DNA from 2 places in the Streptomyces sp. NPDC057428 genome. Region 1 is predicted to be linked to the other one. Evidence: riboswitches for the same ligand, from Rfam matches in the RefSeq annotation. Region 1 holds a riboswitch; the other holds the start of a gene.
What was found. Region 1 has a riboswitch for cyclic di-AMP ahead of ACFU5K_RS09185 (peptidoglycan DD-metalloendopeptidase family protein). Riboswitches for the same ligand answer to the same signal wherever they lie in the genome.
Positions count from the first base shown of each region.

Region 2: it holds a riboswitch for cyclic di-AMP, as region 1 does, so the genes downstream of both, ACFU5K_RS12800 (transglycosylase family protein) here and ACFU5K_RS09185 (peptidoglycan DD-metalloendopeptidase family protein) in region 1, are expected to answer to the same signal.

Region 1 covers NZ_JBHVCT010000016.1:30,099-37,763, forward strand. The annotation lists gene ACFU5K_RS09175 (STM4011 family radical SAM protein) at 1-890, shown strand, start outside; gene ACFU5K_RS09180 (SGNH/GDSL hydrolase family protein) at 906-1,733, opposite strand; gene ACFU5K_RS09185 (peptidoglycan DD-metalloendopeptidase family protein) at 1,898-2,809, opposite strand; cyclic di-AMP (ydaO/yuaA leader) riboswitch at 2,814-2,973, opposite strand; gene ACFU5K_RS09190 (tyrosine-protein phosphatase) at 3,384-4,208, shown strand; gene ACFU5K_RS09195 (DUF6126 family protein) at 4,258-4,440, opposite strand; gene ACFU5K_RS09200 (helix-turn-helix domain-containing protein) at 4,493-5,110, opposite strand; gene ACFU5K_RS09205 (aspartate aminotransferase family protein) at 5,181-6,575, opposite strand; gene dxs (1-deoxy-D-xylulose-5-phosphate synthase) at 6,572-7,665, opposite strand, start outside.
Region 2 covers NZ_JBHVCT010000025.1:12,536-20,200, forward strand. The annotation lists gene eno (phosphopyruvate hydratase) at 1-383, opposite strand, end outside; gene ACFU5K_RS12800 (transglycosylase family protein) at 710-1,396, opposite strand; cyclic di-AMP (ydaO/yuaA leader) riboswitch at 1,397-1,569, opposite strand; gene ACFU5K_RS12805 (transglycosylase family protein) at 1,859-2,815, opposite strand; gene ACFU5K_RS12810 (cytochrome P450) at 2,921-4,246, opposite strand; gene ACFU5K_RS12815 (nucleoside triphosphate pyrophosphohydrolase) at 4,243-5,229, opposite strand; gene ACFU5K_RS12820 (SurA N-terminal domain-containing protein) at 5,316-5,972, opposite strand; gene ACFU5K_RS12825 (serine/threonine-protein kinase) at 6,143-7,665, opposite strand, start outside.

The DNA.
Region 1 (7,665 bases):
CGCTGGCCTCGTGCGACTACGACTGCCCCTACTGCCCGTTCGCCAAGCGACGGGACAGCCGCGACCGTCTGCGTGCGGACCGTGCGGCCCTGGAGCGTTTCACCGCGTGGGCCACCGCACAGTCGGGCGACCGCCTGTCGGTGCTGTTCACGCCATGGGGGGAGGCGCTGGTCCGCTCCTGGTACCGGCGGGCGCTCGTCGAGCTGTCCCGCCTGCCGCACGTCACGAGGGTCGCCGTCCAGACCAACCTCGGCGGCCGCACCGCCTGGCTGGCGGAGGCCGAAAGGGACAAGGTCGCCCTGTGGTGCACCTACCACCCCGGCCAGACGCCCTACGAGCGGTTCCTCGGCCGGTGCCAGGAACTCACGGCCCTCGGGGTGCGCCACAGCGTCGGGATCGTGGGTCTGGACGAGCACCTGCCCGAGGCCCGACGCCTGCGTGCCGCGCTGCCGCCCGAGGTCTACCTCTGGGTCAACGCCGCCGAAGGGCGCACCTATACGGACGAGGAGGCGGCGAGATGGACGGCCCTGGACCCGCTCTTCCCGTACAGCAGGCACCCCCACCGCTCGGCCGGCCTGCCCTGCCGGACCGGTGAGTCCGTCATCTCGGTGGACGGTGACGGGACGGTACGGCGCTGCCACTTCGTCCGTGCCGAACTCGGCAATCTCTACGACGGCAGTTACCGCGACGCCCTCGGCCCGCGCGGCTGCCCGCTCGACGTGTGCGACTGCCACATCGGCTACGTGCACCTGGAGACCCTGCCGCTGTACGACGTCTTCGCGGGTGGCGTGCTGGAGCGGATCCCCACCCGGCCGGTGCGGGTTCCCGCTCCGGACGGGCTCGGGTCCCCGGATCCGGCCCGGCGGCTCCTGCCCTTCGTCGGCCGCTGATGCCCGGACGAGCGGTCAGAGTGGCAGCAGGTCCGGGCGTTTGGCCTCGACGTGGTCGCCTGAGGACTCGCCGCGCAGCCGTCGGCCGATCCACGGGACGAGGTATTCCCGCGCCCAGTTGATGTTGTCGCGGCGCACTTCGAGCGAGCCGCGCTGTGCCTGCGGGGGCCACGCCTGGTCGGGGTCGGCCGGCACGTCGAGTCCGAGGACCTGGGCGGCGCGGAGCGCGACCCGGGTGTGGCCCTCGGGCGAGAGGTGCAGCCGGTCGTTGTCCCATGCACGCCGGTCCTGCACGGACCGCAGGGACCACAGGTCGAGCACCGGGCAGTCGTACCGGTCGGCGATGGACCGGACGTGTGCGGTGTAGGTGGCGATCTTGCCACGCAGGTGCCGGAGCACCGGGATGCCGCGGGTGTCGAAGCCGGTGGTCACCATGACGGTCCCGACGGCCTGGGTGAGGTCGGCCACGGCGCGCTCGAAGCGCTCGGCCACGTCGTCGGGGTCCGAGCCGGGGCGGAGGATGTCGTTGCCGCCCGCGCAGAAGCTGACCAGATCAGGGGCCAACTGCTTCGCGCGGGGTACCTGTTCCTCGACTATCTGGTCGAGGAGCCGTCCGCGTACGGCGAGATTGGCGTACCGGAAGATTCCGTGCGGGTCGTCCACCGGGCCGGCCATCGCGTCGGGGACCGGGAGCTGGTCGGCGAGGAGCACCGCGAACCGGTCCGCCCAGCCGACGAGCCTTCCGTCCGGGCCGGGGTCACCGACGCCCTCGGTGAAGCTGTCGCCAATCGCCGCGTACGACCCGATGATGCCTCGTTGTTTGTTTCTCGAATCGTCTGCCACAAGGGTTTATCCTGCACCCTCGAATGTGACTTACGCGACCGTAATAAGGGGTTGACGGGTGGTGACAAAGACCACCCGGTCAGGTTTTGGCAAAGCCGGAATAAGTGGAGGGGCGGTGCGCCGTGGCACACCGCCCCTCTGCTCGACCCCCGGGGTCACGTCCCTCAGATGGAGACGCCGTGCGAACGCAGGTAGGCGATCGGGTCGACGTCCGAGCCGTAGCTCGGGCCGGTACGGACCTCGAAGTGGAGGTGCGGGCCGGTAGAGTTGCCGGTGGATCCGGAGAGGCCGATCTCCTGGCCGCCGGTGACGGTCTGTCCGGCCGAGACCTCGAGTGAGGACAGGTGCGCGTACTGGGAGTACATGCCGTCACTGTGCTGGATGACGATCTCGTTGCCGTACGCGCCGCCCCACCCGGCGGAGACGACGGTGCCCGGTCCGATCGAGCGGACGCTGGTGCCCGAGGCGGCCTGGAAGTCGGAACCCGTGTGGTAGCCGCTGGACCAGCTGGCGCCGGCCACGTGGTACTGGGTGGTGACTGTGGGGTTCTCGACCGGGGCCGACCAGCCGGAGGCGTTGCTCTGCGACGCGCCGGAGTCGGCGGTGGCGGCCTTCCCCCCGGCCGGAGCGGCCTTCTCGGCGGCGGGCTCGGCCTTCGTGGCCGGCTTCGCCTCGGACGCGGCGTGCTTGGCGGTCGCCGGCTTCTCGGCGGTGCCGGAGGCCTTGGCTCCGAGAGTCAGCTTCATGCCCGGGACGATCAGGCTCGGGTTGTCGCCGATGACGTCGCGGTTGTCCTTGTACAGCTTCTGCCAGCCACCCTTGATCTTCTTGGCGGTGGCGATCTTCGCGAGATAGTCGCCGGAGACCACGGTGTAGGTCTTCGGGGAGTGCTTCGCGGCGGGCGCGCCGGGGGTGACGGCGGCGGACTTCGCCGCGGGAGCGGCCGGCTCCGCCGCGTGGGCGCCGGTGGCGCCGATCAGCGGGAGCGCGAGTACCGCGCCGCCGGCCCCCGCGGCAAGGATGCCTCGGGAGAGCGGACGGGACTTCTTACGACGGTGCTTGCCGTTTGCGGGCATGGGGAATTCCTCTCCGGCGCCTGCGAGGTGAGCTGTCGGGTTCGGGCTGGAGATGCCCGGCCGCGTGGTGACGCGTCTTGACCCCGAGCCGTTCCGGATCGCTCCGGACGGCGACTTACCTGGTTCCCCCGCTCCTGCCACACGTGAGTCGGTGCGGATTCCGGGCGGCGGCAGGATTCGGCATTCCGTCCGGATTGACCGTGACCGTAGGCGAGCGAGGACGCGCGGAACAAGCTCGGATTGCGAAGCGGAATCCCGTCTTCAATTCCGCTGCGGAATTACCGTCACACTCCGTGGATTACGGATCTTGGCATTCCTTGAGGCGTCCGGAATACCCTCGGGGGACTTCACCACGCACCGTCACGGATATGATCCCGCTCACCCACCTCCCCTCATGTCCCCCACAAGCAGGGCATGTTCGATCAAATGCACCAATACGGACACCTCGCGACCACCCCTCCCCGTCGGCCGATCCCGCGATGCCCGAGACGCATGCCCGTTGCAGCCATGTCGTATCGTCGCGAGCGTGCCCCGTCGGCGAGCGGCGCCGGCGCCAGACACTCCAGGAGCCCTTGTGACGCAGCTGCCAGAGGTCCCCCCGGCCGGCCCCGAGCCGACGGACGTGGACCTGACCGGTGTCCGCAACTTCCGCGACGTCGGCGGGCTTCCGACGAGCGACGGCCGCACCGTGCGCTTCGGGCGGCTCTTCCGCAGCGGCCACCTGGCTCACGCCACCGAGGCCGACGCCGCGTTCCTCGCCGGACTCGGCCTGCATACGATCTTCGACTTCCGCAACGCCGCCGACCACAAGCTCGACGGATACGACGTGGACCTGCCCGGCGTCCGGAATGTCAGCATTCCCCTCTCCGACCCGGCCGACGGCGCGGAGTTCTGGCGGCTGGTGCGCGACGGGAACATCCAGCAGCTGCGCTCGATCCTGGCCGACGGCAAGGGCATGGAGCGCATGGTCCTGTCCTACCGCTCGATCATCACGGACCGGACCGCCGAGCACAGCCGGGTCCTGCACGCGCTGGCCGAGGACAGCGTCCCCGCGCTGATGCACTGCGCGGCGGGCAAGGACCGGGCCGGCTTGTCGGTCGCGGTCTCGCTGCTCGCGGTCGGCGTCGAGAGGGACGCCATCGAGGCCGACTACCTCAAGTCCAACGACGCGCACCGCCGATACAAGGTGCGGCGCAGCGACACCTCGCCGGTGGGAATGTCGGACGAGGTGATGGAGCTGCTCAACCCGCTCTTCGGCGCGCACCGCGAGTATCTCGACGCGGCCTTCGCCACCATCGAGGAGATCTGGGGCAGCACCGACCGCTACCTCCTCGAAGGACTGAAGATCAGCCACGAGACGCGCGAGAAGCTCCGTCAGCGCCTCGTGGAGGACGCCTGATGCCTGCGGTCAGGGCCCGCCGGTCACGGTGAGGACCTGATCCCTGCGCTCACCCCTTGCCCGCAACGGTGAAGAGGAGGAACAGGAATCCCGCGATCACGTGTCCGGCGACCAGGTAGGCGATGAGCCGGATCACCACCCCGCGTGGCATCCGCCGCTCCTGGGTGTCGCCGCTGTCGCTCCCCCGCTGGGTGCGCGGGGTGAGGGGGTCGTAGTACTCGGAATCGGACATGACGGTCCTTCCTCGCCGCTCGTGGCGGCAACGGGTACAGGAGTACGCGGGTTCAGAGCCGTCGGGCCGCGGGGCCGAGGCACAGCTCGGCGGCCGGACTCTGGAGCAGCGTGTGGACGAACAGCAGCCGCGCCCCACCGCGGCCGAGGGCCGCGATCCGGTGCGGTGTGAGGGAGTCGAAGTGTGCGCTGTCGCCCGGATCGAGGTCGTGCACGGTCTCCCCGAGCACGACCCTGAGCCGGCCGTCGAGGACGTACAGCCACTCCTCACCGGGGTGCACGCGTACGAGCTCCCCCTCGGTGCCGTGGGGGACGTGGACACGCAGTGCCTGCATGGCGCGCCCCGACCCTCCCGCCTGCCGGTAGAGCCAGCCACCGGACCCGTCTCCTGGGGCTTCGTCGGGCGGCCCGCCTCGGACGATCGCGTCTCGTTCGGGCGGCACCTCTCCCAGGAGCTCGGAGACGGTCGTACCGTAGACGCGGGCGAGACCGAGCAGCATCGGCAGCGAGGGCTGGCGACGGCCGGTCTCGAGCCGCGAGAGGTGGGCCGTGGAGAGTCCCGCACGCCCGGCGGCGCTCTCCAGGGTCAGACCGCGTTCGCGGCGCAGTTCGCGCAGGCGTGGCGCGACTCCCGGAAGCTCGTCGGCCGCCCCTCCTTCGGGAGGATTCATGCTCCCATTGGGCCAGGAACTTTCCTCTGAGGCAAATTTCTTGCCCCAGAGGCAAAAAGTGTCGGAACGCTCACCGGTTGGCGGCTGCCTGTTTCACCAGTGTCCTGCCGAAGTCCCACATCAGCCCCTTGCCGCTGTGCGCGTCGTCCATGACCGCCGTGAAGGCGGTGACGAAGCGTTCCACCTCGGGCTCTCCGATGACCAGGGGCGGAATCAGCTTGATCACCTCCATGTGGTCGCCGGAGACCTGGGTGAGGATGCGGTGCTTCCGGAGCAGGGGGGCCACCACCATCTGCGCGAACAGTCCCTTGCGGGCCGCCTGCAGCATCGTCCAACGGCTGCGCAGCCCGAGGGACGACGGCCTGCCGAACTCGATCCCGATCATCAGTCCCCGCCCCCGCACCTCGTGCAGGAGCTCGTAGCGGCCGACCAGTGCCGCGAGCCGTTCGCGCAGCAGATCTCCGGTGCGGCGGGCTTTCGCGACGATCTCCTCCTGTTCCATCACGGACAGGACGGCGAGCCCGGCCGCCATGGCCTGGGCGTTGGAGCCGAAGCTCGCGGAGTGGACGAGGACGCGGTCCATGGATGAGTAGACGCGCTTGAAGATCCAGTCCTTGCCGAGCGTCGCGCCGACGGGGACGTACCCGCCGGAGAGCGCCTTGGCCACGCAGAGCAGATCCGGCTCGACTCCCTCCTCGTGCTGGTACGCGTAGAAGTCCCCCGTCCTGCCGAGTCCGGTCTGCACCTCGTCGGCGATGAGCAGGGCCTTGTGCCGGCGCAGCAGTTCCTGCGCCTCCCGGAGGAATCCCGGAGGCGAGGCGTGCACGCCCTTGCCCTGGATCGGCTCCACGATCAGTCCCGCCACGTCCCCGCGCCTGAGCTCACGCCGCAACGCGTCGAGGTCGCCGAGCGCGATGGCCGTGTCGGGCAGCAGGGGTGCGAAGCCCTCCCTGAACCCCTTCTCCCCGTTCACCGAGAGCGATCCGGTCGTCAGCCCGTGGAAGGCATGGCCGCAGTAGAGGACGCGTGGCTTGCCGGTGGCGTACCGGGCGAACTTCAGCGCGGTCTCGACCGCCTCCGTACCGCTGTTGCCGAAGAACACCCGGTCCAGGTGCGGGCTGTGGACCAGGAGCCTCTCGGCGAGCAGTCCGGGCAGCGGCTGGCAGTCGAACCGCGTGAGGTCCGCGAGCGAGGCGTCCAGGACGTCGTGGAGGGCCTTGCGCACGACGGGATGGTGGCGGCCCAGGCCCATGACCCCGAACCCGGCGAGCATGTCCAGGTAGTCGTTGCCCTCGTCGTCCCAGAAGTAGGCGCCCTCCGCCCGCTCGTAGACCTTGTCGAAACCGATGGTGCGCAGCATGCGCGGCAGCTGGTGGTTGAGGTGGCGGGTGTGCAGCTCGTAGCGTTCGGCTCCTCGTTCGGCGAGGAGCCGCGCCAGGTCGAAGCCCGGCTGTTCGTCCGTCATGCCCCGGGCCCCTTCGGTGTATTCCGCTCCCCCGCCGCGCTGCGGCGCTCCAGCACCGCCCCGATGCGTCCCGCGATCTCCACCGGGGTCAGCCCGATGTCCACCAGCACCTCGTCACGTCCGGCGTGCCCGAGGAACTGCTCGGGAATGCCGAACGTCCGCAGGGGTACGTCGACGGAAGCGTCCCGGAGTGCCTGCCCGACCGCCCAGCCGACGCCCCCCGAACGGCTGTTGTCCTCGACCACCGCCACGAGCGCGTGCCGCGCGGCGACGGCGGGCAGCTGCGCGTCGACCGGCTTGACCCAGCGGGGGTCGATCACGGTGCAGCGGACCCCGGACCCGGCGAGCAGGTCGGCGGCCTCCAGGCAGACCGGGGCGAGGGCTCCCACAGCCACCAGCAGGACCTCGGGTTCCTTCTCCTGGCGCAGGACGTCCATTCCGCCGATCCTCCCGACGGACGGGACCGGCTCCCCCACCGCGGCTTTGGGGAACCGGATCACGGTCGGCGCGTCGTCGACCTTCACAGCCTCGCGGAGCTGCTCGCGCAGCCGGTCGGCGTCGCGAGGCGCGGCGATGCGCAGACCGGGGACGACCTGGAGCACGGACATGTCCCACATGCCGTTGTGGGAAGGGCCGTCGACGCCGGTGACACCGGCCCGGTCCAGGACGAACGTCACTCCGCACCGGTGGAGGGCGACGTCCATCAGCAACTGGTCGAAGGCCCGGTTGAGGAAGGTGGCGTACACGGCGACGACGGGGTGGAGGCCACCGGTGGCAAGACCCGCGGCCGAGACCACGGCATGCTGCTCGGCGATCCCGACGTCCCAGGTCCGGTCGGGGAACTCCTCGGCGAACCTGGTCAGCCCGACGGGGTGCAGCATCGCCGCGGTGATCGCGACGACGTCGGGGCGGACCGCGCCGATCTCCGCGATCTCGTCGCCGAAGACCGAGGTCCATGAAGGCGCCGCCGGGACGACGAGCGGCGCGCAGGTCAGGGGGTTCATCCTGCCGACCGTATGGAAGCGGTCGGCGTTGTCCGCCAGCGCGGCCGGATAGCCCCGGCCCTTCTCGGTGATGCAGTGCACGAGCA
Region 2 (7,665 bases), on a different contig from region 1:
AGGTCGGAGGCCTCGGACGCGGCGTGCGCCACGGCCAGCGAGACACCGAGGATGGCGTTGGCGCCGAGGGAGGCCTTGTTCTCGGTGGCGTCCAGGTCGAACATCGCCTGGTCGATGAGGCGCTGCTCGGTGGCGTCGTAACCGACGAGCTCCGGGCCGATCTGCTCGATCACGGCGAGGACGGCCTTCTCGACGCCCTTGCCCTGGTAGCGGTTGGGGTCACCGTCACGAAGCTCAATGGCCTCGAACGCACCGGTGGAGGCGCCGGACGGAACAGCAGCACGTCCCGTGCTGCCGTCGTCGAGGCCGACCTCGACCTCGACCGTGGGGTTGCCCCGGGAGTCGAGGATTTCCCTGGCTACGACGACGTCGATGGACGGCACGAGGCATCTCCTTCTGGGATATGACGCTGGTTGTGCAGGGTCACTGTGGCCTTGCGCCACGAGCCTAACCGGCTCGGCCCGCTCCGTCGGCCGTCCGCCCGCCCCCTGGGACGAAAAAGGACCCAAGGGCCTGCATTACGGGCAAAACTCCAGATATTTACTGGCCAGTAACTACAACAGTTGAACGCAGACCCCCACAGCGGCCCGTCGTGGGGTCCCCCGAGGCAACCCCCCGAGGGGCGCACCGGGCACGACCCGGCCCGGCACGCAGGAGGTGGGCGTGCTGGGCCGGGCCGCCGGGGAGGGGGACACCGGACCGCCCGTGACTACTTCAGGTGAAGCTGCTGACCCGGGAAGATCAGGTCGGCGTCGTGGACGATGTCGTCGTTCAGCTTGAACAGCTTCTGCCAGCCGCCCTTGACCTTCTTCGCGTCGGCGATCTTGCTGAGGGTGTCGCCGGCCTTGACCTTGTACTCGCCGTCGCCCTTCTCGACCTTCTGACCGGTCGGGGTGGTGACGGTCTCCTTGGGAGCCGTGCGCTTCTCGCTGCGCGAGGCGGGCTGCTCGGCCTTGCGCTCCGGCTGCGCCTTCGTGTCGGCCTTCGGCGCGGAGCCGGTGTCCACACCCGGGTCCACACCGTCGTCGGTCAGGCCGCCGGCACCGGCGCAGGCCCAGGCGCCGGGGCCCTGCAGGTCGAGGAGCTTCTCGGCGACGGCTATCTGCTGGTCCTTGGTGGCCAGGTCGGCGCGGGCCGCGTACTGCGTACCGCCGGCGGCCGCCCAACTGGAGGCCGAGAACTGCAGGCCGCCGTAGTAGCCGTTGCCGGTGTTGATGGACCAGTTGCCACCGGACTCGCACTGGGCGACGGCGTCCCAGGTGGCGACGGAGGCAGCGGAAGCACCGGTCGCGCCCATCAGCGGGACGGCGATGGCCGCACCGGTGACGCCCGCCAGGGTGGCGATACGGACGGCCTTGGACGGGCGGCGGTGCTTGCCCTTGCTGGAAAGCAGCATGGTTCTCCTCACCGACGCCTACGAGGTGAGCTGTCGGGTTCGGGCCTGTGAGTTGCCCGGCCGACCGCACTCGCGGACGACTTCACCCCCAGCCGGTCCCTCAGCCGTCCTCCGACGGCCGGGTCACGGCACTTACCTGGGTCCCCCGCTCCTGCCTACGGCGCTTTACGCGTCGTTCCCCTCGACCGACGGCAGGATTCGGCGTGACGGTCGAAGGTGCCCGCGGTGCGAGCGGCTCCGACCGTAAACACACGCAACCCCTACATTCAAAAATGGGCATAACGGTCAATCAGCCCTTTAGCGATCGACCTACCGGTCCGTTTGCGCAGGTCGGAGCGGATATGGGCAGACCGGGCGTACATGACACGCCAGTTGAAGCAAAGAGACCCATGTCTCACTTGCGCATAAGTGGACATAGGCCTCTGAACTACCCCTGATTTCGGAGTGTTTTCGTGCTTTTGATCAGTTGGTGGCAGGAGCCTCCGCCTGGGTCCCGCTCGCGTCCGAAGCCAGGCCGAGACCGAGGTCCAGACTCTGGCCGGGAAGGATCAGGTCGGGGTCGGAGCCGAGCTCGTCCTTGTTGGCCTCATAGAGGGCGGGCCAGCCACCGGGGAGCTCCTCCGTATCGGCGATCGCCCAGAGGTTGTCACCCTCCTGGACGGTGTACGTCCCCTCGGCGCCCTGACGCGCCTCGGAGTCACCGCGCGAGGCATGCCTGCCCGACTCGCGGCCTTCGGTGGCCGCTGACGACGCGTCGGTCGCTTCGGGGGCGGGCGTGCCGCGGTGCTTCCCGGCCTTCGCCCCGTCACTCTTCGGGGCTCCAGAGGTCTCGGACGCCTCGGGGGACGGTGCGACGGAAGGCGCGGTGCCGGACTTGTCCACCTTGTTTCCCTTGTCCGCCTTGCTGCCGGACGCGCCCTTGCCGGCCTTGCCCTTCGCGCCCGCGTCGTCCTGCTCCTCGGACGAGGGGGTGCCGGAGGGTGTCGCGGCCTCCGTCGGCTCGGCGGACGGCCCGTCACCCGGATCGATACCCGGCAGTACCCCGTCGAGCGCCAGCCCGGAGATCACCGCGCAGCTGGGCCACGCCTGGGGGCCCTTGTCGTCCAGCACCTTCTCGGCGATGGCGATCTGCTGCGAGCGGCTCGCGAGGTCGGCGCGGGACGCGTACGCCGTGCCGCCGTAGGCCGACCATGTGGCCTCGGAGAACTGCAGGCCTCCGTAGTAGCCGTTGCCGAGGTCGGCGCTCCATATGCCACCGCTCTCGCACTCGGCGACGCGGTCCCACGTCGAGGCGTCTGCGGCCTGCGCGCCACCGGCGCCGAGCAGCGGGATGGCAATCGCCGACCCTGTGACGCCTGCGGCGACGACGATGGCGGGTGCCTGACGAGGGCGACGGTGTCTGCCGTTCGCGGAGCCCATGGGGTTGCCTTCCGTGTGACTGACATGTGACGGGTGAGTCGAACGGTGAACCTAGCCGTACTCGAACGTGTGTCACAAGTCGATGCAGCGGAGATCACGTGAAAGTCACAGAGTTGACAGAACGTCACCTTGCGCCGGTGTATGGCCGGGACCGAACTCCACGGGAAGCGTGCGCAGTCCACGCATGATGAGCCCTCCGCGCCACCGCAAATCGGCATGTTCGGCGGCAATCCGCAGGTCAGGGAGCCGTTTCAAAAGCGTCGCCAGGGCTACCTGACCCTCCAGGCGGGCCAGCGGCGCCCCCAGGCAGTAGTGGATTCCGTGACCGTAGCCCAGGTGCTGATTGTCACTCCGAGCGAGATCCAGGGTGTCCGCATCCTGGAATCGCTCGGGGTCCCGGTCAGCGGCGGCGAGCACCACGAGGACGGGATCGCCCGCCGCGACGACCTGCCCTCCCAGAGTCACGGGTTCGGTGGCGTAGCGCCATGTGGCGAGCTCCACCGGCCCGTCGTAGCGCAGCAGCTCCTCGACACCCGTGGCGAGCAGTTCGGTCTCCCCCGCCGCCAGCGAGCGCTCCAGACGCTCGTGCTGCGACGGGTTGCGCAGCAACGCGTAGACCCCGTTGCCGATCAGGTTGACGGTCGTCTCGAAGCCGGCGAACAGAAGGATGAAGGCCATCGCCGCGGCCTCGTTCTCGGTGAGGTGCTCACCGTGGTCACTGGCCTTGATCAGGCCGGAGATGAGATCGTCGCCGGGATTCTCCCTTTTGCGGTGGATGAGTTCGGCGAGATAGCCGCGCATCTTCTTCACCGACCTGGCCACTCCGCCCCGCGGGCCGCCGCCGTGCCGGATCATCATCCCCGCCCAGTCACGGAAGTCGTCCTGGTCCTCCCGGGGGACTCCCAGCAGGTCGCAGATCGCGTAGATGGGCAGCGGGAAGGCGAAGTCGTGGATGAGGTCCGCCTTCCCCTCCTCGATGAAGGAGTCGATGAGGCTGTCCGTCAGTTCCTGCACACGAGGCGCGAACTCGGCCACCCGGCGCGGGGTGAAAGCCTTGGACACGAGCCGGCGCAGCCGGGTGTGGTCCGGCGGATCGATGTTCAGCAGATGCGTCATCAGCTCCGCCTTGCGCTCACCCGGGATGCCCGTCTTCCCCTTGGCGTTCGCCGATCCGGCGTGGTGGGCCGGGTTCTTGGAGAGCCTGGTGTCGGCGAGAGCCTGCCTGGCATCCGCGTACCTGGTCACCAGCCAGGCCTCGACCCCGCTGGGCAGCGCTGTGCGGTGCACGGGGCTGTGCTCGCGCAGCCAGGCGTAGGCGGGGTACGGGTCGGTGGCGAACTCCCATGTGAAGAGCTCGGGTCCGGCCTCGGGGGCGACTTCGGAGGCGAAGGGCGTTCCGGGGGCGGGCGGCGTTCCGGGGCCGTCGTTCATTCCTGGACGCCGTCCGTCGCGCCGTCGAGCCCCTCGGCGGCCCTGATGGCGTCACGGTAGGCACGCGCGGCGGCGCGCAGGGCGGCCTCCGGGTCGACGCCGTCCTGTTCGGCCCGCACGGCGAGGGCGAGCAACTGGTAACCGATCCCGCCGCCCTCGGGGATCGCCACTCCGAGGCCCGCCGCACGGACCCTGCTGCCGAGTTTGGCGGCGAGCGCCAGGCCGGGCTGGCCGAGCGGCACTCCGTCGGTGACCGAGGCACGCTGCTTCTCGATCGCCTTCGTACGCAGCCAGTGCGCGTGGACGTCCTCCGGGGTCTCGGCGGTCTCGTCGCCGAACACGTGCGGATGGCGGTGGATCAGCTTCTCGACGATCGTCGCCGCGACGTCGTCGATGCCGAAGGGCTCCTCCGGGTCCTCCTCGGCGATGCGCGCGTGGAAGACGACCTGGAGCAGCACGTCGCCGAGCTCCTCGCGCAGTTCCTCGCGGTCGCCGTCCTCGATGGCCTCGACCAGCTCGTACGCCTCCTCGATGGCGTACTTCGCCAGGCCCGCGTGCGTCTTCTGCGAGGTCCACGGGCACTCGAGCCTGATCCGGTCCATGACCTGGACCAGATCCAGGAGCCGGGCGCCGGGCAGGTCGTACGAACCGGGCAGGAGCTCCAGGTCGGGCATCCGCACCCGGCCGGAACCGCCCAGCCGGGCGAGTCCGTCGGTCAGCGCCTGATCGCTCTCTCCGCCGACCATCACCACCACGGTCCGGCCGCCCGCGCAGTCGTCCACCAGCTCCTCGGCCGACGGCGAGGCGTGCTCGGCCGCGACCCCCGCCTCCCGCAGGTACGGCAGCTGCGGGTGGTCCCGCTCGGGGCACAGCACCTTGTCGGCCGCGCGCAGCGTCTGCCAGGCGGGCCAGGACAGCAGACCGGGGGCGACCCGGTGGCTGGCGGTGAGCAGGACGATACGGCCGGGGTCTTCAGCGTTCACCACCCGAACCTACCTCCCGGCGGGGGAGGACCTCCCGTCCGGATCAGGCGCGAGACCTGCCTGACCAGGACGAGCCATCCCAGGGGTCAGGCGCCTGTCTCCGGTTCCTGGCCCTGGAGGGTGGTGACCTGCTTGATCCACGCTGTCTTGTACGTGCTGAGCTGCACCTTCTTGTCGTCCCAGCTGCCGTAGCGCGGGTTGACGTCGATGTGCAGCGCCTTGGACGCCTCGGTGAGCGCCTTGCTCACGGCCTGCTGGCCGGCCGGAGTCCGCAGATCGGCGCCGAGCGCACGGGCCAGCTTCGGGAGCTGGACCTCCTTGCGCAGATCATCCTCGATCTGGCCGGGGGCGACCCAACGCTGCTCCAGCGACACCGTACGCAGGCCCTTGTCCCCGCCGTACTGCGCTGCGGCCTCCGCGTGGATCTGCTGGATCTCCTTGCGACTGACGGTCACGCCGGCGTCCTTCGCGGCCCGGTCCAGGACCCGCCCGAAGATGAGGCCGTGCAGCTTGGCCCGGTTCAGCTGCCCGGTCTTCTTGACCAGTTCCTCGGACTGCCCGGCACTCTGCTGCGCCGTACGTACGTCGGCCGCCTGTGCCTGGACGGTCGCCACGTCGATCCGGTCGCCGCCCACGACGGCCGCGGCACCCGGATGGGCCTCGCTGCCGCAGGCGGTCAGAAGCGGTCCCGCGAGGAGTGTTGCGGCGGAAAGGACGAGCGCGGTACGACGGCGGCGGTGCAAAGGAGCCTCCCGGGGAGAGTTTGTGCATCAGTGCACAAAGCCTTGCGGTGATCGATGTTAGGCAGTGGACGTGATTCGGGCCACTGCTTCGACCAACGATTTCCGGACCGGTCAGTGTGGGGTCGAGGGCGAAAACCCGTCCGGAGTGCCGCTTCGGACGGCCGTACGTCTCAGAACGACTCACGTACGTCCTGATGGTGGGTGAGTTGCCGGCGGAGCTCCGTGGGCAGCGGGTGGTGCGGGCCGTAGGCGCGCTCCGCGTCGTACAGGAGAGCCTGCAGCTGGGCGCAGCCCGCCGAGTGGTCCCCCACGCCGAGCAGCAGGTGCCCGATGCGCTGGCGGATGTCGAACGCACGCCCCGGACCGGTGGAGTTGGCGTAGCCGTTCTCGTAGTAGGGAAGGAGCGCCCTGTACTCGGCGAGCGCGGCGGCTGCCTCGCCCAGCTGTTCCAGGCACTGCGCCGCGTCGTAACGGAACTGCAGCGTCCCTGCGTCACCCGGCCCGGCCTCGGCCGTGCGGTCGTCGGCGAGGCGGCGCAGCTCGGGCAGGGCACGGCGGTACTGCCCGTCGTCCATCAGCGTGGCGGCGTACTGCTTGCGCAGGATCCTCACGACCGCGGAGTCCTCGCCGTGTTCCGCCGCGGCGGCGGGCAGGATACCGCCGAGGATGTCGACGGCCTGGGTGATCCTGCCCTCGCCGAGGAGCCGCTTCACGTCGTCGACCGCCTGCGCGACGTTCGGCCGTGACGGCGGTTCGAAGGACGCGGCGGGCGCCTGCTGCGCCGGTACGGGCGCGGGGGCAGGGGCGGCCGCCCGGTCGGGCCAGGGCGCGTGCGGGCGGAGGAACGGGCGGGTCGGGTCGAGCGGCCCGGAGGGCGAACCGCCGGCCGGAAGCAGCGGGCTCAGGGACTGGTACACCTCCTGCGCGGACGCGGGGCGATGCTGCGGGTCCTTGGAGAGCAGGCGCAGGACGAGGACTTCCAGCGCCTCGGGGACCTCGGGCCTGATGCGGCGGACCGGGAGCGGCGGCTCGTAGAGATGGCGGTGCAGCACCCCCAGGGCGGTGGAACCGGCGAACGGGACCTCCCCGCTGAGGAGTTCGTGCAGCAGGACCCCTAGGGCGTACAGGTCGGTGTACGGACCGACGGCGCCACCCATCGCCTGCTCGGGGGCCATGTAGGCCGGGGATCCGATCGGTGAACCCGTGTGCGTGAGGCGGGTGGTGTCGGTGTCCATGACGGAGGCGATGCCGAGGTCGAGCACCGTGAGGGTGCCGTCGGGCTTGATCATCGCGTTTCGCGGCTTCAGGTCGCGGTGCACGATCGGAACCGCGTGCACGGCCGAGAGCACCGCGCAGAGCTGCGCGGCCACCGCGACCGCCCATGGCCACGGATAGGGGTCGTGCTCGGCGAGATGGTCGGCGAGGTCGGCGCCCTCGACGTACTGCATGACGAGGTAGAGGTCATCGCCGTCACTCCCCGCGTCGTGGACGGTGACGAGGCCCGGGTGGTCGACCTGCGCGGTGACCCGGCACTCGCGGACGAACCTGCGGCGCAGGTCGTCGGCGGCCTCGCTGCCGGAGGGGCCTGCGACCCGGTCGGGGCGCAGCAGTTTCACCGCGACCCTTCGGTCGAGACGCCGGTCGTACGCCGTCCAGACCTGGCCCATGCCGCCCTGGCCGAGAATGTTCGCCA